DNA from 3 places in the Labrys sp. KB_33_2 genome. Region 1 is predicted to be linked to each of the others. Evidence: predicted binding sites of a transcription regulator. Region 1 holds the regulator's gene; each other region holds the start of a gene.
What was found. Region 1 encodes PhoB, which activates phosphate uptake and scavenging genes when phosphate is short. Its sites were predicted from a motif close to TGTCATNNANCTGTCAT; they were not measured.
Positions count from the first base shown of each region.

Region 2: phnC (phosphonate ABC transporter ATP-binding protein) is a predicted target of PhoB. The motif match lies at 1,963-1,979, and genes of this name have one in related genera.
Region 3: AB4037_RS08960 (YdcH family protein) is a predicted target of PhoB. The motif match lies at 4,033-4,049, and genes of this name have one in related genera.

Region 1 covers NZ_JBFREW010000001.1:27,815-34,351, forward strand. Annotated here, with positions in the region: gene AB4037_RS00120 (aldo/keto reductase) at 1-815, shown strand, start outside; partial or broken gene AB4037_RS00125 (YciI family protein) at 901-1,230, shown strand; gene AB4037_RS00130 (RNA polymerase sigma factor) at 1,275-2,513, shown strand; gene AB4037_RS00135 (hypothetical protein) at 2,532-3,269, opposite strand; gene phoB (phosphate regulon transcriptional regulator PhoB) at 3,410-4,111, opposite strand; gene phoU (phosphate signaling complex protein PhoU) at 4,125-4,844, opposite strand; gene pstB (phosphate ABC transporter ATP-binding protein PstB) at 4,880-5,707, opposite strand; gene pstA (phosphate ABC transporter permease PstA) at 5,704-6,537, opposite strand, start outside.
Region 2 covers NZ_JBFREW010000001.1:622,378-628,914, reverse strand. Annotated here, with positions in the region: gene AB4037_RS03000 (class I SAM-dependent methyltransferase) at 1-305, shown strand, start outside; gene AB4037_RS02995 (MaoC family dehydratase) at 340-813, opposite strand; gene AB4037_RS02990 (MaoC family dehydratase) at 810-1,268, opposite strand; gene AB4037_RS02985 (chloramphenicol acetyltransferase) at 1,273-1,917, opposite strand; gene phnC (phosphonate ABC transporter ATP-binding protein) at 2,122-2,946, shown strand; gene phnD (phosphonate ABC transporter substrate-binding protein) at 3,007-3,939, shown strand; gene phnE (phosphonate ABC transporter, permease protein PhnE) at 4,062-4,943, shown strand; gene phnE (phosphonate ABC transporter, permease protein PhnE) at 4,940-5,833, shown strand; gene AB4037_RS02960 (ArsR/SmtB family transcription factor) at 5,837-6,517, opposite strand.
Region 3 covers NZ_JBFREW010000004.1:99,301-105,837, forward strand. Annotated here, with positions in the region: gene AB4037_RS08935 (DUF1444 family protein) at 1-763, opposite strand, end outside; gene AB4037_RS08940 (DUF1013 domain-containing protein) at 1,146-1,865, shown strand; gene AB4037_RS08945 (hypothetical protein) at 2,066-2,353, opposite strand; gene gcvA (transcriptional regulator GcvA) at 2,484-3,404, shown strand; gene AB4037_RS08955 (YdcH family protein) at 3,471-3,653, opposite strand; gene AB4037_RS08960 (YdcH family protein) at 4,063-4,242, shown strand; gene AB4037_RS08965 (DUF6600 domain-containing protein) at 4,402-5,565, shown strand; gene AB4037_RS08970 (creatininase family protein) at 5,660-6,484, shown strand; gene AB4037_RS08975 (ABC transporter ATP-binding protein) at 6,526-6,537, opposite strand, start outside.

The DNA.
Region 1 (6,537 bases):
TGATCGACACGGCGGATGTCTATTCGGCCTGGGTTCCCGGCAATCAGGGCGGTGAGTCTGAAGCCATCATCGGCAAATGGATGAAGGCCCGCGGCAATCGCGCCGACATCGTGCTCACCACCAAGGTCGGCTCGGAAATGGGGCCCGGCAAGAAGGGCCTGTCGCGCGACTATATCCTCAAGGCGGCCGAGGATTCCCTGCGGCGCCTGCAAACCGATTACATCGACCTCTACCTCTCCCATTGGGAGGATCCGGAGGTGGATCTGGAAGAAACGCTCTCCGCCTATGACGAGTTGATCAAGGCCGGCAAGGTGCGCGTGATCGGCAATTCCAATCATAGCGCCAACACGATGTTCAAGGCGCTGGCTATCAGCACCAAGGAGATGTGGCCGCGTTTCGAGAATCTGCAGACGCACTACAATCTCTATGACCGCGCCGGCTATGAGAACGAGCTCGAGGCGTTCTGTCTCAAGAACGAGATCGGCGTGACCAGCTATTTCTCGCTGGCGAGGGGGTTCCTCTCCGGCAAATATCGCAGCGAGGCCGATTTCGCCAAGAGCAACGCGCGTGGCGGCGAGATGGCCAATTATCTCAACGAGCGGGGCCTGCGCATCCTGGCCGCTCTCGATGCGGTAGCCGAGGCCAAGAGCGCCACACCGGCCCAGGTCGCCATCGCCTGGCTTATCGCAAGGCCCGGCATCGTCGCTCCGATCGCCAGCGCCACCAGCGTCGAGCAACTTGGGGACCTGATCAAGGCGACCGAACTCAATCTGGGTTCGGGCGAGATCGAGCAACTCACCAAGGCGAGCGCATAATTTTCGTCCTGCTGTCGAAAGCGAACGGGATGGCGCGTCATTGTCATGCCGGCGCATCATGCGCCGGCGGAGACAGGAGAGACCCATGCAGTTCGCGATTCTGATCTACAGCAACGAGGAAGCCATGCTGAAGGTGGACCCCGCCAATAAGCAGGCTGTGCTGGCCGCCTATCAGGCCTATACGGAGGCCCTCAGATCGGCCGGTGCTCTCGGCCCGTGGAGCCGTCTGCGCCCCACGTCTGCGGCGACGACCGTGCGCCTCGCCGACGGCAAGACCCAGGTGCTCAACGGCCCCTTCGCCGACACCAGGGAACAACTCGGCGGTTTCTACATCATCGATGTGCCGGACCTGGATGCCGCGATCGGCTGGGCTGCGCGTTGCCCGAGTGCAGCCATCGGTACCATCGAGGTCCGGCCGGTGTGGGACCCAAGGATTATTGAACCAAGCGAGCCGATCCGGTGCCTTCCGCCCCCGCCGTCGAACTTGCCGAAATCGTCGCGCGACGCAGCTATGGCAGGCTCGTCGCCCTTCTCGCGGCACGTTCGGGCGACATTGCGGGGGCGGAGGACGCCCTGGCCGACGCCTTTGCGGCGGCTTTGGAACATTGGCCGGCGGGCAGTGTGCCCGCCAATCCCGAAGCCTGGCTCCTGACCGCGGCCCGGCGCCGGCAGATCGACGCGGCCCGCCGCGCCAAGCTGCGCGGCGAAAAGGCGGACGAGGTCATCCGCCATGTCGAGGCCCTCGCCTCCGAGCAGGCCGAACAGCCTGTCATTCCCGATGAGCGCCTGCGCCTGATGTTCGCTTGTGCTCATCCCTCGCTCGATGCCGCCGTGCGCGCGCCCTTGATCCTGCAGACGATATTGGGGTTCGACGCCGGCGCGATCGCCAGCGCCTTCCTGGTTTCACCTGCGGCGATGAGCCAGAGATTGGTGCGGGCCAAGCTCAAGATCAAGCAGGCCGCCATCCCCTTCCGGATCCCGGAACCCGACGAGTTGCCCGGTCGTCTCGAAGCGGTACTGGAGGCCGTCTATGCCGTCTATGCCGAGGGCTGGGCCGATCCCGAAGGGGCGCAGGCCCGCGAGCGCAATCTGTCGGTGGAAGGCATCTGGCTCGGCCGGTTGCTGGTCTCGCTCCTGCCCGGCGAGCCGGAAGTGCTCGGCCTGCTGGCCCTGATGCTGCATGCCGAGGCGAGGCGGGCTGCACGCCGTAGCCCGGTCGGCGACTATATCCCGTTGGAACAGCAGGATACCACGCTTTGGGATGCCGCCCTGATCGAGGAGGCTGAGGCTTTGCTCGCCAGGGCCGGGCAGGCGCGACAGATCGGTCGCTATCAGCTCGAAGCCGCGCTGCAATCGGCCCATGCCAATAGGCGCATCTGCGCGACGACGGACTGGGCCGCGATCGTCACGCTGTATGAGGCCTTGGTACTACTGACCGCGTCCCCCGTCGCTGCCATCAACAGAGCCGTGGCGCTCGCCCGTCTTGCGGGACCGCAAGCCGGATTGGCCGGGCTCGACGAGGTCGCCAGCGACAGGCGGATCGCCGATTACCAGCCTTATTGGGCTGCACGCGCGGACTTGCTGGCCCGCGCCGCAAGGCAGGAGGAGGCCCGCAACGCCTATTCGCGGGCGATCGGGCTGGAGAGTGATCCCGTCATCCGCCGTTATCTGCAAGGGCGCCTGGCGGCTCTGGGCTGATATCGGCGCCTGCAGAAGCTATTGGGGATAGCGGCCATTGAAGGGCGGGGCCTCGATCCACCATTGCGGTGTATAGGCGCGCTTGATCGGGCAACGGATCAATGTGTCTTCATCGAGCCACAGCTGCCGCTCGGGGGCGGGGGTCATCACGATGGTTTCCGCCGTGCCGGAGCGGCCGCTTCGCAGGGCCTGGTCCTGCGCCGGCGAGCTGCCGCATCGAAGCTGCAGCGTCGCCTGGAACTTGGCGCTGGAAGGCTCCTCGCCATCGGCCTCGATGACCGCGCAATATTTGCCGTAGAGCTGGATGGCAGGACCGGCTGCCCGTAGAAGCTGCACGGAAACCCGGTTGCCTGGCGTCGCCCCCTGCTTGTCGCAGCCATCGTCCTGCAAGGCATAGATGCCGTCGGCATAGTTGCCCGCCCTCTGGGCATAGGACGTGCGCGTGGCGGGCGCGCGTCCGGCCTGCCTGACGGACAAGACGGTCCTGATCTGCCTGCTGCCATCGGGTGCGACCTCCACCATGGCCTCGACCTCGCATCGCGAGCCTTCCTTGCAGATACCGGCGACTTGCTCCTGCATGTCGCTGTCGGCTGCGATGAAGCAATCCTTGCCGATATAGGAGCCCGCCAAGCCGGAGCCGGTACCGAACTCGCCCGAACACAAGGTTTTCTTGAGCTTGGCCGCTGCGGCATCGCTGGGAAGCAGCGCCAACGAACTGGCAGTCAAAAGCGACGCGACGAGCAAGGAACGGATCATGGCAACCCCGGCATTTTCTTTGGCAAGTCGTCTTATCGCAAGCCTCTGAAATCGCCTAGATCGGGCGAGTACCGGGTACGTGATGCGACAAGGCCGGCGGCGAGCCGCCGGCCTTGTTGTCGGGCGATGAAATATCCGTCCTAGGCCTGCTTGGCGAAGGTCTCGTCGAAGGAATAGCCGGCGCCGCGAACCGTGCGGATCGGGTCGATCTCGCGCGTGCGGTTCATCGCCTTGCGCAGTCGCCCGACATGCACGTCGACCGTGCGCTCGTCGATATAGACGTCGCGGCCCCAGACGCTGTCGAGCAATTGCTCGCGTGCGAATACGCGTCCCGGCGCCTGCATCAGGAATTCGAGCAGGCGGAATTCGGTCGGGCCGAGGCGGATCTCGCGATTGCCGCGATGAACGCGCTTGGTCTCGCGGTCGAGGGAAATGTCACCGGCCTTGAGCAGGGAGGCGACGTGATCGGGCTTGGCCCGACGCAGCAGAGCGCGGACGCGGGCCGAGAGTTCCGGCACGGAGAAGGGCTTGACGACATAATCGTCGGCGCCGGTGGCCAGACCCCGCACACGCTCGGTTTCCTCGCCACGCGCCGTGAGCATGATCACGGGCAGGCGCTCGGTTTCCGGCCGCATGCGGATGCGCCGGCACAATTCGATACCCGACAACCCCGGCAGCATCCAGTCCAGCAATACCAGATCCGGCACGCTTTCGCGCAGGCGGATCTCGGCATCGTCACCGCGCGCCACACTGTCAACCTCATAGCCTTCGGCTTCGAGATTGTAGCGCAGCAGCAGGGTCAATGCTTCTTCGTCCTCGACGATCAGAACCTTGGGAGGCATGGCCTATCCCTTGTTACTTAGCCGGCACAGGAAGGTCGACGAGATCGGTGCTGTTGTCCGCCTTGGGCCGCTCGCCGGCCGGCGATTCACCGGTCACCAGGTAATGCACCGTCTCGGCGATGTTGGTGGCATGGTCGCCGATGCGCTCGATGTTCTTGGCGCAGAACAGCAGATGGGTGCAGAAGCCGATATTGCGCGGATCTTCCATCATGTAGGTCAGCAATTCGCGGAACAGCGAGGTGTACATCGCATCGATCTCGCCGTCCGAACTCCAGACCGAGAGCGCTTCTTCAACATTGCGCTGGGCGAAGGCGTCGAGGACCTGCTTGAGCTGCTCGAGCACCAGGTCAGCCATATGGTCGAAACCGCCGAAGAGCTGGGCCGGCTGCGCATGGCTGTGGATGGCGACCACGCGCTTGGCGACGTTCTTGCCGAGGTCGCCGATGCGTTCGAGATCGTTGGCCACCCGCAGGGCCGAGACGATTTCGCGCAGGTCGAGTGCCAGTGGCTGGCGCTTGGCGATGACCAGGATAGCCCGGTCCTCGACCTGGCGCTGGAGCTTGTCGATCGCCAGATCGAGCTCGATCACGGCCTTGGCGCGCTGGGTGTCGCGCTTGAGCAGGGCTTCGACGCTGTCGGCTACGCTCTTCTCTGCATAGCCACCCATTTCGGCGATCATGTTGCGCAATTCGCGCAATTCCTGATCGAAGGATGTAACGATGTGGTCGGACATGCCGCCTCCAAATGAATTCGACGCTGGCCGAGGGATCAGCCGAAGCGGCCGGTGATGTAATCCTGCGTACGGCTGTCGTTCGGGGTGGTGAACATCTTGTTGGTCTGGCCGACCTCGATGAGGTCACCCAGATAGAAGAAGGCCGTCACATCCGCGCAACGCGCCGCCTGCTGCATATTGTGCGTGACGATGACGATGGTGAAGTCCCGCTTCAATTCGTCGATCAGTTCCTCGATCTTGGCGGTCGAGATCGGATCGAGCGCGGAGGTCGGCTCGTCCAGCAGCACGACTTCGGGCTTCACCGCGATGGTGCGGGCGATGCACAGGCGCTGCTGCTGGCCACCGGACATGCCGAGCGCAGAGGCGTGCAGGCGGTCCTTGACCTCGTTCCACAGGGCGGCCTTGGTCAGGCACCATTCGACGCGCTGATCCATTTCCGCCTTGGAGATCGACTCATGCAGGCGCACGCCGAAGGCGATGTTGTCATAGATCGACATCGGGAAGGGCGTGGGCTTCTGGAACACCATGCCGATGCGGGCGCGCAGCACTGCAGGATCGATCTCCTTGCCGATGACGTTCTGACCATCGAGCAGCACGCGGCCCTTGGCAGTCTGGCCCGGATAGAGGTCGTACATGCGGTTGAGCACGCGCAGCAGGGTGGACTTGCCGCAGCCGGAAGGGCCGATCATGGCCGTGACCTGCCGGTCGATCATGTCGAGATTGATGCCCTTGAGCGCATGCTTCTCGCCATAGAAGAAGTCGAGATTCTCGACCTTGAGCTTCACGGCGGCGGCTGGATTGGCGATGGGGCGTTCGGCAACCGCGATGGAGGCTTGTGGAGTAGCGGACATGGGATCACTCATTTCTTGGGAGCGAGCACGAAGCGGGTCAGAATATTGAGCGCCAACACGCCGGCGGTGATGAGGAGGGCGCCGCTCCAGGCCACCGAGACGGCCTTGGGGTCGGGATAAGGCGCGAGCTGGTAGATGGCGGCCGGCAAGCTGGCAAAGGCATTGCCGAGGTTGAGCGACCAGTTGGAATTGCCGAAGGCTGTCAGCAGCAGGGGTGCGGTCTCGCCGGCGGCGCGGGCCAGGGCCAGCAGGATGCCGGTGACGATACCGGTGCGGGCCGAGCGCCAGGTCACGGAGGTGATGACCTTCCACATCGGCGACCCCAGCGCGAAGGCGGCTTCGCGCAGGCTGATCGGCACCAGGGCCAGCATGTCCTCGGTGGTGCGCACGACCACCGGCAGGATGATGATGGCGAGGGCGACCACGCCGGCCCAGCCGGAGAAGCCGCCCGTCGTCACCACGATCATCTGGTAGACGAACAGGCCGATCAGGATGGACGGCGCCGAAAGCAGGATGTCGTTGATGAAGCGCACCGCGTCGGCGAACTTGCTGCCGCGCCCCGCCTCGGCGAGGAAGGTGCCAGCCATGATGCCGATCGGCGCGCCGATGAGGAGGGCGAGCAAGACCATGGCGAAAGAGCCGACGATGGCATTGCGCAGGCCGCCATCAGCCATGTCCTTGGTGAAGAGGTCCAAGGTCAGCGAGGGCAGGCCCTCGCGCAGCAGGGTGTACAGGATCCAGGTGAGCGCCAGAAGGGAGATCGCGGCAAAGCCGATGGAGACGACTTTGTAGGCGTAGTCGAGGGCACGACGGCGGGCGAGGCGGGCGTTGCCGTGGGCGAG
Region 2 (6,537 bases), 590 kb from region 1:
TCTACATCTCCTATACGCTCTCGATGATCCCCGACTGGCGCGCCGTACTGGAACGCGCCATTGCCGGCCTGAACCCAGGCGGGCGCCTTCTGATCGTGGATTTCGGCCAGCAGGAGGGCCTGCCGGGCTGGTTCAAGCACCTGCTCTTCGCCTGGCTGGCACGCTTCCACGTCCATCCCATCGCGGCATTGCCCACAGCGTTGGCGGACCTCGCAAGCCGCGAGGGACTGCGGCTTCGGACCAAAGACCTCTACCGTGGCTACGCCTTCTATGCGGAACTGGAGAGGCCGGCCATAATGACATAGGTTCGAGCCAATTGCGGGGCACGCTATATTTCCCTCACCCCCGCCTTTCCCAGAACACCGTGCCCTCGAAGCGGAAGGCCTGCTCGCCATGCTGGTTGATGGCTGAACTCAGCATCGAGACGATGCCCCATTCGGGACGGGAAGCGCTCTCCTTCTTGCCCGTGATCTCCACGCTGTAGCGCAGCGTATCACCAGCATGCACCGGCTTGGCCCAGACCATGTTGCGAAAGCCCGGTGACGGGCCGAGCTTGACCACCGGCTTGCCGAGTTGGCGCGCCCTGATGATCTCGACCTCCTGATGCGCCACCAGGAGTTTCATCCAGACCGCGGCAACCTGCCAGCCCGACGCCACCAGGCCGCCGAAATGGCTGGCCGCCGCAGCCGCTTCGTCGACGTGAAAGGGCTGGGGATCGTAGAGCACCGCAAAGCGCTTGATGTTCTCGACCGAAAAGGTGAAGGCACCGATCTCGTCGGTATCGCCGATGGCGAGATCCTCGAAATATTTCATGCCGCCAGCCTCCGGCCGAACATGATGGAGCCGGTCTGGGTGGTCACCACCGTCTTTCCATCAGCCACGAGCTCGAACAGGAACTTCACCAGGCCCATCTCGGGGCGGCTCTTGGAAGCGCGCGCCTCCAGGGTCGTGCGGCGAACGCTCAGCGTGACATCCGGGCGGAGCGGCGCCAGCCATTTGACCTCGTCGATGCCGGGCGCGCCCATCGAGGTGGAGCCGAGCATGAAGCCATCGCAGTTGAGCCGCATCAAGATGCAGCAGGCATGCCAGCCGGAAGCGGCGAGCCCGCCCAGCATGGTGCCTTTTGCCGCCTCATCATCGAGATGAAACGGCTGGGGGTCGTATTCCCTGGCAAAAGCGAGGATGGCCTCGCGCGTCAGCTTGTACGATCCGTAGGTGGCAATCTCGCCGACCGGGAAATCTTCGAAATGGAGCAGGGTATCAGCCATGCCCTCAGGATGGACCGATTAGGCCCTCAACGGCAAGAGCCTGATATTTGTCGAGGAAGGCCTCGACCGGGAGCTTACGGAAGTCGGGCAAGGCGGCGCGCAGGGTCTCGTGCGACCAATTCCACCAGGCCAGGGCCTGCAGGCGGTCGGCAATCGCTTCCTCGAAACGACGGCGGATCGGCCGTGCCGGATTGCCGGCGACGATGGTGTAGGCTTCCACGTCCCGGGTGACCACGGCGCCGGCCCCCACCACGGCGCCGATACCGATGCGGCGCCCCGGCAGCACGATCGCGCCATGGCCGATCCAGACATCGTGGCCGATATGGACATCATGTTCCCTGCGCCAGGCAAAGAAGTCGTCCTCGTCGCTCTCGCCTTCGAAATAGGCCGAGGCGCGATAGCTGAAATGGCTCTGGCTCGCGCGGTTCATCGGGTGATTGCCCGGATTGATGCGTGTATGGGCCGCGATCGACACGAAACGGCCGATATGGCTGTACGCAATGTCCGAATCGTTGACGACATAGGAATAGTCGCCGAGTTCGACCTCATGCAGGCTGGTGCGGGGACCTACTTCGGTGTAGCGCCCGAGCCGGCTTGCGGAAATCAAAGCCGCCGGGTCGACGAAAGGCGTCAGGCTGAGTTTGGGCAAAGGGCGATCCAACGGTGATGGAAGGGCCCTGCTTCCCACTCCGCTGCGACAGCCACGTGACAAGCATCCGCCGGAGCGCCCGATCTGTCGCAAAGGCCCGCGAAATCCGCGGGGGATCGTCACCGAAACATCATTGAACTGCCATCCCTCTGTAATGGCCCAGCGTTACCGACTTCGGAAAGCTGCACGAGAAGGGATCTGTTCATGCTGGCGATCAAAGGAGTTTCCAGGCGCTTCGGCGGCAAGGCTGCCGTCGCGGACGTCAATTTGGAAATCGCGCCCGGCGCCTTCATCGGCGTAATCGGGCGTTCGGGTGCCGGCAAGTCGACATTGCTGCGCATGCTGAACCGCCTCGTCGATCCGAGCGAGGGCACGATCTCCTTCGACGGCGTCGATGTCACGGCCCTGCGCGGCCAGGCCCTGCGCGACTGGCGTGCGCGCTGCGCCATGATCTTCCAGCAGTTCAATCTGATCGGCCGCCTCGACGTGCTCACCAACGTGCTGATGGGCCGCCTCAACAAGGTCTCGACCGCCAGTGCCGTGCTGCAGCTGTGGGGCCTCGAGGACAAGGCCATGGCGCTCGCTGCGCTCGAGCAGTTCGACATCGCCAATCTCGCCGGCCAGCGTGCCGACAGCCTGTCCGGCGGCCAGCAGCAGCGCGTGGCGATCGCCCGCGCTTTGGTGCAGGAACCCTCGATCATCCTGGCGGACGAGCCGATCGCCTCGCTCGATCCGCGCAACACCAAGGTCGTGATGGATGCGCTGCTGCGCATCAACAAGCATTTCGGCATCACCGTCATCTGCAATCTTCATTCTCTCGATCTCGCCCGCGGCTATTGCGACCGCCTGATCGGCATGTCCGCCGGCCGGGTGGTGTTCGACGGCATCCCCGCCATGCTCACCGCCGATGCAGCGCGCGACCTCTACGGCCTCGAGGCCGGCGAAGTCATGGATGCCGATGCCGACGCCAAATGGGCAGGCGACACAAACTCGGCAGGTTTGGCTCGCCCTGCCAGCGTCGCGGCCTGACAGGCCGGCTGCGCATCTTCAAGAGCCACAAGAACACGATATTTCCGACAGGAGAGACCTATGCTTTCGCGCCGCACGCTGCTCGGCCTTGCCGCAGCAGCCATGAGCTTTGCCGCCGGTACCGCCCAGGCCGAGGACTGGAAGGCCCAGTATCCCGAATTGACGCTTGCCGTCATCCCGGCCGAGAATGCCTCCACCACCAATGACCGCTACCAGCCGCTGGCCGACTACATCGCCAAGCAGGTCGGCGTGCCGGTCAAGCTCAACATCGCCAACGACTACGCCGCCGTGATCGAAGCCCAGCGCGCCGGCTTTGCCCAGATCGCCTGGTACGGCCCGGCCTCCTACGCCCGCGCCATCATCACCGGCGTGGCCACCGAGCCGGTCGCCGTCCCCCGCCACAACAATGGCCTCACCGGCTACTATTCGGTGATCTATGTGAAGGCCGACAGCCCCTACAAGACCATCGAGGATCTCAAGGGCAAGAAGCTCGCCCTCGTCGACCCCAACTCGACCTCCGGCAACAATGCGCCGCGCTTCGGCCTGCACAGCCAGGGCATCGACGTCGACAAGTTCTTCTCCTCGGTCGTCTTCGCCGGCAGCCATGACAATGCCGTGCTGGCCCTCGCCCAGGGTACCGCCGATGCGGCCGCCAACAGCTGGAACTCGGAAGACGATTCCAACCTGACCCGCATGCTCAGCCGCGGCATCCTCAAGAAGGATGACGGCACCCCGATGACCAAGGGCGACTTCCGCGTCATCTACAAGACGCCCTTCCTGCCCGAAGGCCCCTATACGGTGCTCGCCTCGCTGCCCGACGATCTGAAGAAGAAGATCGGCGCCGCCCTGATCGACTACGCCAAGAACGACAAGGCCAATTTCGACAAGCTTTCCGATGGCAAGGATCTCGAACTCACTGCGATCAGTGCCAAGGAATATCAGCCGATCGTCGACATGGTGAAGTTCAACGACGCGCTCCGCAAGACCCAGTAAGGGGTCGCAACGACGCAATGAAGGGCGCGCACCGAAAGGTGCGCGCCCTTTGCGCAAGCGGATTACGCCACATGGATTTCCATTGGAACCGCCTGCGTTCGACCAGGCAGGAGGATACACAATTGCCGGCTATCAATAGCCTGCCCCAGGCGCAAACCCAAGCCCTGCTCAGGGCCTATCAGGCAACCATTGCTGCCAAGAAACGCAGGATCTGGCTCGCCGTCATCGTCGGCATCGGCCTCTACGCCCTTTCGGCCCATGTGGCGGCGATCCGGCCAGGCTTCCTGTGGACCCATCTTGGCAACTTCACCTCCTTTTTCAGCCGCATCGCCCCGCCGCTCAGCCTCGGCAATTTCGTCGGCGATGTCAGGGAATGGTATTGGGGCTTCGGCAAATGGCTGGTGCTGCTCGGCGATACGCTGCTCGTCGCCTATCTCGGCACGCTGCTCGGCGTGCTCGGTGCGTTCCTCCTGTGCTTTGCGGCTGCCGCCAATCTGACGCGTAGCCGGCTATTGCGCGCGCTGGTGCGCCGCTGGCTTGAGTTCTGCCGCACGGTGCCGACCATCGTCTTCGCCATGATCTTCTTGATCGCCTTCAAGTCCGGGCCGATGGCCGGCGCACTGGCACTCGCCATCCACACCATGGGCGCGCTCGGCAAGCTGTTTGCCGAAGTGGTCGAGAATGCCGACATGAAGCCGGTCGAGGGCACTGTCGCCACCGGTGGATCCTGGCTGGAAAGCATACGCTTTGCCGTGTTGCCCCAGACCCTGCCGAACTTCGCTTCCTATTCCCTGCTCCGCTTCGAGATCAATGTCAGGGAAGCCGGCGTGATGGGCTTCATCGGCGTGGGCGGCATCGGCCAGGAACTCCTGGTCGCCATCCGTACCTTCGCCTATGCCGACGTCAGCGCCATTCTTTTGATGATCATCGTCACGGTCTTCATCATCGATTTCGCCACAGAGAAGCTGCGCCATCGTCTGATCGGTCAGGAGGCGACACCATGAACAACGGCATCAACGGTTCGGCACCGCGTTCGGCAAGCCCTCTCGCCTCCCTCAGCCCCGAAAGGCTCGCCTCCGTGGCAGCCCGCCACCGTGCCCATTTCGAAATCTCCTGGCGGACACGTTTCCTGGCCGGAGGCGTGATAGTCGTCCTGCTCGCCCTTGCCGTCGTCGCCATGGTCCGGCTTGAGGTGACGCCGGAGCGGTTCTTCAGCGGGCTTTCGCGGCTCGGCACCTTCGTCGTGCAGATGTTCCCGCCCAATGACGAGGGTAAGTTCTGGTTCTTCGTGGAGGCTCTCACCGAGACGCTCGCCATCGCCTTTGCCGGCACGCTCACAGCGGCTGTGCTGGCTGCGCCCGTGGCCTTCCTGGCGGCACGCAACGTCATCCCCAATGTCTTCGTCCGCTTTGCCGTCCGCCGTAGCCTCGATGTGATCCGGTCCGTCGATGCGCTGATCTGGGCATTGGTGTGGGTCGGCGTCGTCGGCCTCGGTCCGTTTGCCGGCGTGCTCGCCATCATCTGCGTCGATTTCGGCGCCTTCGGCAAACTGTTCTCGGAAGCCATCGAAACCACCGACAACAGGGCGAGCGAGGGCGTGCTCTCCACGGGAGGCAATCGGATCCACCGCATCCGTTTCGCCCTGATCCCGCAGGTCCTGCCGGTCATGGCGAGCCAGGTGCTCTATTTCTTCGAATCCAATGTCCGCTCGGCCACCATCATCGGCATCGTCGGAGCCGGCGGGGTCGGCCAGTATCTCGCCGAATTGCTGCGGGTGCTCGACCTGCCGCCGCTTGGTGTGCTGATTTTCATGATCCTCGTCACTGTCGCCGTCATCGACGTGATTTCGTCGCGTCTCCGACTTGCGATCATCGGCCAGCCGCAGCGGCCCTGAGGCCTACCCCGCCAGGCCGAATGTTGCATCGAACGCCTTCGCGCCGATGGGCGTGAAGGCGATCACACGCCCCTCCTTGCGTCGGGCCCAATCGCGCTCGATCACCCAGTCGAGGAGCCTCGCGCCAAGGGCGCCGCCGAGATGGCTGCGGCGTTCGCTCCAGTCGAGGCAGCGTCGGCAGACAGGGCGCCGGCTCCTGGCCATGCCCGGGACGTCGAGCCCGAGTCCGACGAAGAAATCCTTGCCCATCGCCGTAACCACGGGATCCTCGTCGCCGCTGATCAAGCCCTGACACACGAAGCCATCCAGCAGGGCAACACCGCGTGCTCCGGCCAAATGGTCGTAGCAGATCCTGGCCGTCCGCATGGCTTCGTCACGCGGGCCGGTCCGCACTCTTATCGCACCGGTGCGCTCGGCCAATTCCATCAGGGCTTCCAGGACCTGGGCCACGTCGTGGCCGGACAGGCGGAAATAGCGGTGCCGCCCCTGCTTTTCGGCGCAGAGCAGGCCGGCGGCATCGAGCTTGGCGAGATGGCCGCTGGCCGTCTGCAGGCTGATGCCACCGGCCTCGGCGAGTTCGCTCACCGTCAGCGCCCGGCCGTCCATCAGCGCAGTGAGCATGTTGGCGCGCGCCGGATCGCCGATCAGGGCGGCAACCGAGGCGATCATCGGTCCGTCTTTCATACTACGACCATAGCCGAAGC
Region 3 (6,537 bases), on a different contig from region 1:
TGGAATCTTCGCTCACTTTCGCGGCAAAATCAGCCCTTGCCGAAAAGTCGGGCGTCCAGGCCACCAGGAAATCCCGATTGGGAATGCCGGCGATCACAAGGTCGCTCCCCAGCGCCTTCAGCAGCCTTTGCCGGATCGAGGGCAGCAGCAGGCGGGCGGCATCATAGCCATCCTGGGTCAGAATGGTCGCGTAGGCGCCCTGGCCTCTCGCCGATTTCTTGGCCCCGATCGCCAGCGCGCCGGAGGCGGCCTCCAACCCCGCCAAGGCTGCTTCGTGAACGGCGTCGGCATTGACGCCCCATGTCTTCAGATCATCCGTCGTAACGAGGGAATAGCGCTCACCCTGATCGAGCGCATAGGCGATCACCACCGTGGCCGTCAGATCGCGCGAGATCAGCTCCTTGGCCTGCTGGCGATATTCGATAGGCACGATCTGCAGGCGCAGTTTTGCACGCGCATCCTGCCAGTGCCTGCGCTCGTCGTCATCGGCGGGCCGGACGGCCAGGATACCATCGAAGAAAGTAAGGATTTGGCTCTCCCGGTCCGCCCCCCGCGCCGTGCCGAGCTGGCGCTGCAGATTGCCGAGATAGACCTGCTTGGTATCTTCGCCGACCTTGACATGCACGCTCTCGGGGTCATCGCCGGGCAGAGTGAATTTCAAAGCGGGCCGGTGCCGGCGGAGCAGGCTGACCACTTCCTCGCGAAAGCTCTCGGGAGCGCCCACCGCCGCGGCCGGGACACCGGCAACCACAAGCCCCACCATCGCTTCCATCACCCGGCGGCGTCCGATCCCGTCTAAGCAGAGTTTTCCGGTGCGGCCCGCGGATGCGGCCCGCCAGAAAACTCTGCCAATGTTTGATATCCTGCAAATTCCTCCTGATCGTGCCCATGGCACAATCAGGAGGAATTTGCTTGGGCTCCGCCCTGCCATCCCGTCCGCTCCCACCTGCCCGCACCGAGGGGATCACCATAGCCAGGATGGCTCCCTGTCGACAATCCTGGCGGGAAAGCGGTGCAACAGGCTTCCCTTTCGGGCGAACGACGACTATATGAGGTATGAATCCCGACAATCAGCTCGCGTCGGGCTTCGTTCCAGGAGGCTGGAGCGAGGCGGCAGCGGGCTCATGCTTTCCGAGGAGATGCCAATGTCGACCGCCCCGCTGATGCCGAAGGCCACCGCCGTCTGGCTGGTTGAGAACACTGCCCTCACCTTCGACCAGATCGCCGAGTTCTGCAAACTGCATCCGCTGGAGGTCAAGGGCATTGCCGATGGCGAGGTTGCGGCCGGCATCAAGGGCCAGGATCCTGTGATCGCCAACCAGCTCACCCGCGAGGAGATCGCCCGCGGCGAGCGCGATTCCCATCACCGCCTCCGGCTGGCCGAGCCGAAGGTCAAGATCGCCATCGCCAAGGTCAAGAAGGGCCCGCGCTATACGCCGGTCTCGCGGCGCCAGGATCGCCCCAACGCCATTCTCTGGCTGGTGAAGAACCATCCCGAACTCAAAGACGCCCAGATCATGCGTCTGGTCGGCACCACCAAGACGACGATCGCCGCCATTCGCGATCGCACCCATTGGAACACCGCGCAGCTGGCCCCGGCCGATCCGGTCATGCTCGGCCTCTGTACCCAGATCGATCTCGACTTCGAAGTCGCCCGCGCCTCCAAGGATCGGCCGCCCGAGCCCGAGAGCGCCACGCTGCTGCCCGCCGAAATCACCACCGGACCGACGGCTGATCGCGGCCATAGGCAAGACAATCCCTTCGCCTCGCTCGGCAACACGCCGCGCCAGGCAGAAGAGGAGGACGAGCTGGACGTCGCCAACGTGTTCGCCAAGCTCAAGGGTATCAAGCAGAAGGACGACTGAGCGCCAGGCGGCCTGCTCAGATCCATCACTTGAAAGGGCTTTTTCGCCAGCACGGAAAAGCCCTTTTGCTTGTGGAGGTTGGCAGCCGGCTTCAGCCGTGCTTTCCCGGCCCCGTTGCGACCTAATACCGGCAACAAGAAAGGGCGCGATCGGTGATCGCGCCCTTTCTTGTCATCCGATAGAATCCAGGAACATCACCTTTATGGAAGCTGGCGACCGAACTCGTCGCGCACGCCCTCATAGCGGGCATAGCGGATCGGCGGGACATCGTCATCGCCATAAACGTCGCGCTGATGCCCCATCGCGACTGTCTGATCCTGCCCCCTGAGCTGTGCCAGGCCGGCGGAGATCGCTTCGACGAAGGATGTGGCCCCCTCGACCAGAATGGCGGCGATCGAGTAGTGCAGGCGCACCTGCGTCCCGTGCAGAGCCGGGGCATAGCTCCAATGCCGGCCCCATTCATCTTCGTGGAATTCGACGCTCGACATACTCGTACCCTCAACAAAAAGTAAATACGCTCTTGCGATATGTTTCCTATTTTCAATGCTTTATGCTAGATTATCAATGGAGCAAACCTTTCTTCACCATCAACAAAAACTTGATGATCACAGGTAGGGCATGAGCAGATCGGGAGCTGGCCTCGGTGCATTGTGGACCTTTGCCGTCGCCGCTCGTCATCTGAGCTTTGCCAAGGCCGCGATCGAGCTCGACGTGACCCCCGCCGCCGTCAGCAGCCAGATCCGCGCTTTCGAGGACCGCCTCGGCACCCGGCTGTTCTTTCGCACCAGCCGCAGCATGAAGCTCACCCATGCAGGCGAGGAACTGCTCGAAGCGACCGGCGGCGCCCTGCGCACCATCGACGAAGCCTTGCACAGGGCCGCCAACACCACCCAGCGCAAGAGCTTCACCGTCTCTTCCGGCTCATCCTTCGCGGCCAAATGGCTGGTGCCGCGCCTGCCGCGCTTCCGCCAGCAATTTCCCGACATCGACATGCGCATCGATATTTCCGATACGCTCGCCGATTTCAGCCGCCAGGAAGTCGACGTCGCCATCCGCTTCGGCCGTGGCGCCTATGCCGGCCTGCGCTCGGACCGCCTGTTCGTCGAGGACGTCTTTCCGATCTGCAGTCCGCAGCTTCTGCATGGACCCATTCCGTTGCGAGAGCCCAACGACCTGCAATATTTCACCCTGATTCATCTCGACTGGCACAGCCAGGATTCGATGTGGCCGGATTGGCGCATGTGGCTGATGGCCGCCAAGGCCGACAAACCCGACCCGATACGCGGCCTGCATTTCAGCCAGTCGATCATGACCCTGCAGGCGGCCGTCGACGGCCAGGGTGTGGCGCTCGGCAACACCAGCCTGGTCGGCGACGATCTGGCGGCGGGCCGGCTGGTGCGCCCCTTCGACCTGTCGCTGAAGATCGCGCCGGAATTCGCCTATCATTTGGTGGCACCGCGGACAAAGGCGGACAAGCCGATGATCAAGGCATTCCGGGACTGGGTGCTGGCCGAGATCGCCAGCGGCAAGGCCGTCTGACGGCCCGGTTCGCGCGCACGCCCTATCGTGACCCGCGCCCCATGCAATGCCGGTGACGCAAAAGCGTCAGGCGATGATATCCGGCGTCAGCAGGTCCTCCAGCAGGGACATGCGGTCCTTGAGATGGAGCTTGCGCTTCTTCAGGCGTTGAAGCTGCAGACGGTCGGGAGTTCCCACCTGTTCCAAAGCGGCAATCGCGGAGTCGAGATCGCGGTGTTCCTGGCGCAACTGCCCCAGCTCCGCAATCATCGCGGCTTCCTCCTCCTCGGTGAGTGGATTTGACAAGCCCATACCCTTCCATTCCGAATGGCAGCCTCGGTATTTGGACCGTCCTGCCGCCCCATGCCCCTTCGGGCACGGTGCCGAACTATGCCGAGCCGATTTCTCGCCCGCAAGCGCTGCGGCAAGATATCGCCATCTATTTACACCCGTTTGGCAAAGCTTGCCGGACAACTTTCACAAGCCCTTCCTAGGCCTTTGATCCAGCATTCTTTTTGGCTCTTCCACACTGCATTACCGTGCGGTAAGCTATTGTTCTGACTAAATTTATTGTTGCTTTGCACAATCGATTCACGGCGAGAATCCACGATTTTCCTTCGACATGCGTACCGTTTCGTGAGAACGTTGAATGTCGGAACTGTGACACAAGGAGCCGTTAATGCCTGTGCAGTCGCATTTGGTCGAACTGGAGCGCAAACATCACGCTCTCGAAACAGAACTCACCATCGCACTGGCTCATCCCTCCTCGGATGACCTCAAAATCGCAGAGCTGAAGCGCAAGAAACTCCTTCTGAAAGACGAAATTGCAAGATTGAAGAGCACCGAGAGGTTGCACTGAACCAGTCGAAGCTGGTGTATTCTGACCGCCGGACCGGAGCAAAATCCGGTACCGGCGGTTTCATTTTGTGGCCACCTTGTGCCAATTGATACGGACGGCTCCCCCAAACAGGTTCATCATCGGCTGTGATCGAAGCAATAACCCATGGAGGGGTTTGCTATGGCCGGCACCACACGCCATCTGGGGATTGGCCTCGTTTCTTCCTTCCTGCTGGCCTGTGCCATCCTGCCTACTGCAGCCACATTCGCGGACCGGGCGCGGGCCGCGCCCGTCGCCGCCATCCAGGCGCAGGCTCCCAGCCTCGAAGAATTCAAGACCGTGCTGTCGGGCTACGGCCAATACATCTATTCCGAACGCTATGGCGAGGTCTGGAAGCCTTCGGTGGTGCCTGCTGGCTGGCACCCCTATCCGGCCTGCCGCTGGGTCTATGACCGCAATTTCGGCTGGACCTATGACGACCCCACCGTCTGGGGCAAGATCATCCATCATTACGGCCGCTGGGCCTCGGACGGCAGCAATGGCTGGGTCTGGATACCCGGCACGCAATGGAGCCCCGCCTGGGTAATCTGGCGCGGCGGCGGCGACTGGACCGGATGGGCACCGACACCGCCCGCAACCGACCAGCAGGAAATCAGCCTCGCCAATTTCAACGTGGACAGGCAATGGACCTTCATCGAGACGGCCAAGCTCGGCAATCGCTGTGAGGGTGAAGCTTCGGCGGTGCCAGTCGGCACCTTCGTCGGCTCGGCCCCGGTGACACGCATCAAGATCGTGCGCGGCATTGCCGTGTTCGTGCTGCCGCCGCCTGCAACCGTCATCGACTACGACACCGGCCCGGTTGCGCCCTGGCCGGCCGAGTTTCTCGGCGAATGGCTGCTCTGGCTCAATACCGCCGCCTCGGCCGCCTCGCTGACCGTCGGTGACAGCCTTGCTGCTGCCTGCGCGCCGCCGCCAGCAGCGCCGGCCGTCACGCCCATCGCCTTGCCGACGCCGGCAGCCCCCCGCTTCAAGTCCTGGAGCCCACCTCCGCCCCGCTATGCCAAACGGCGCGACCTGCGCCGGGTCGATGCGCCGGAAGCCCCGCGCAGCAGGCGGCGGATTTATCCTGCGCCGGACTATGTCGACGAGCCACCGATCTACAGCCCACCGGCCCGCCGCCGCCCACCTGTCTGGAATGATGGCCCCGTGGTCCAGAGGCCGCCTCGCTATCCGCCGCCGGGCCCGGTGGTAACGCCCTCCAACAATCCGACTTCATCCAATTCCGGCCAGCGTTATCGCAGACCCCGTCCGCCCGGCCCCTATCGCGGCCAGCAAGTCTGGTAGCAGGCACTGGCTGGCCGGACCGAGAATGCAGCGGGGCGTTGTAATGGCGCCCCGCGGCTGTATGGTTCGGGCATCCCTTTTCCTGGAATCGATCATGCCCGCCTCCGCTTCCCTGCCCCGCCGCCAATGGTTCGAGATGACGACGGAGGATTTCCGCACCGGCGAAACCGCCGATTGGATCGCCGTCTTGCCGATCGCCGCCGTGGAACAGCACGGGCCCCATCTGCCGGTTGGCGTGGACAGCATGATCATGCAGGGCTATCTCGACCGCGCCATCCCGCTGATTCCCGCCGACATTCCCGCGACCTTCCTGCCGATCCAGACCATCGGCAAATCCAACGAACATCTGGAATTCCCAGGCACCCTCAGCCTTTCGGCCGAAACTGTAATCCGGGCCTGGGTCGAGATCGGCGAAAGCGTGCACCGGGCCGGTATCCGCAAGCTCCTGATCGTCAATTCCCACGGCGGCAACATGGCGGCGATGGATATCGTGGCCCGCGAATTGCGCGTGCGCCACGGCATGCTGGTCGCCTTCACCTCCTGGCACATGTTCGGCTACCCCAAGGGCGCCTTCTCGGATGACGAGACGCGCCTGGGCATCCATGCCGGCGAGATCGAGACGGCCTTGATGCTCGCCTTCCGGCCCGACCTCGTGCGCATGGACAAGGCCAAGGACTTCCGTCCGGTCACTTACGAAATGGAACAGACCTTCAAATATCTGCGCACCGGCCGTCCCGGCGGCTTCGGCTGGATGGCCCAGGACATCCGCCCCGAGGGCGCGGCGGGCGATGCCGGGAAGGCAACGCCGGAACATGGCGAACTCTCGGCCGAATTCGGCGCCCAGGCGCTGGTCGACCTGCTCAGGGATATCCGGGACTTCGATCTTTCACGTTTGAGGAACGGGCCGCTCAAGGAATGAGGGCTGCATCCTTCTCCCGCAAGGAGAGAAGGATGCAGCCCTCAGGCCGCGAC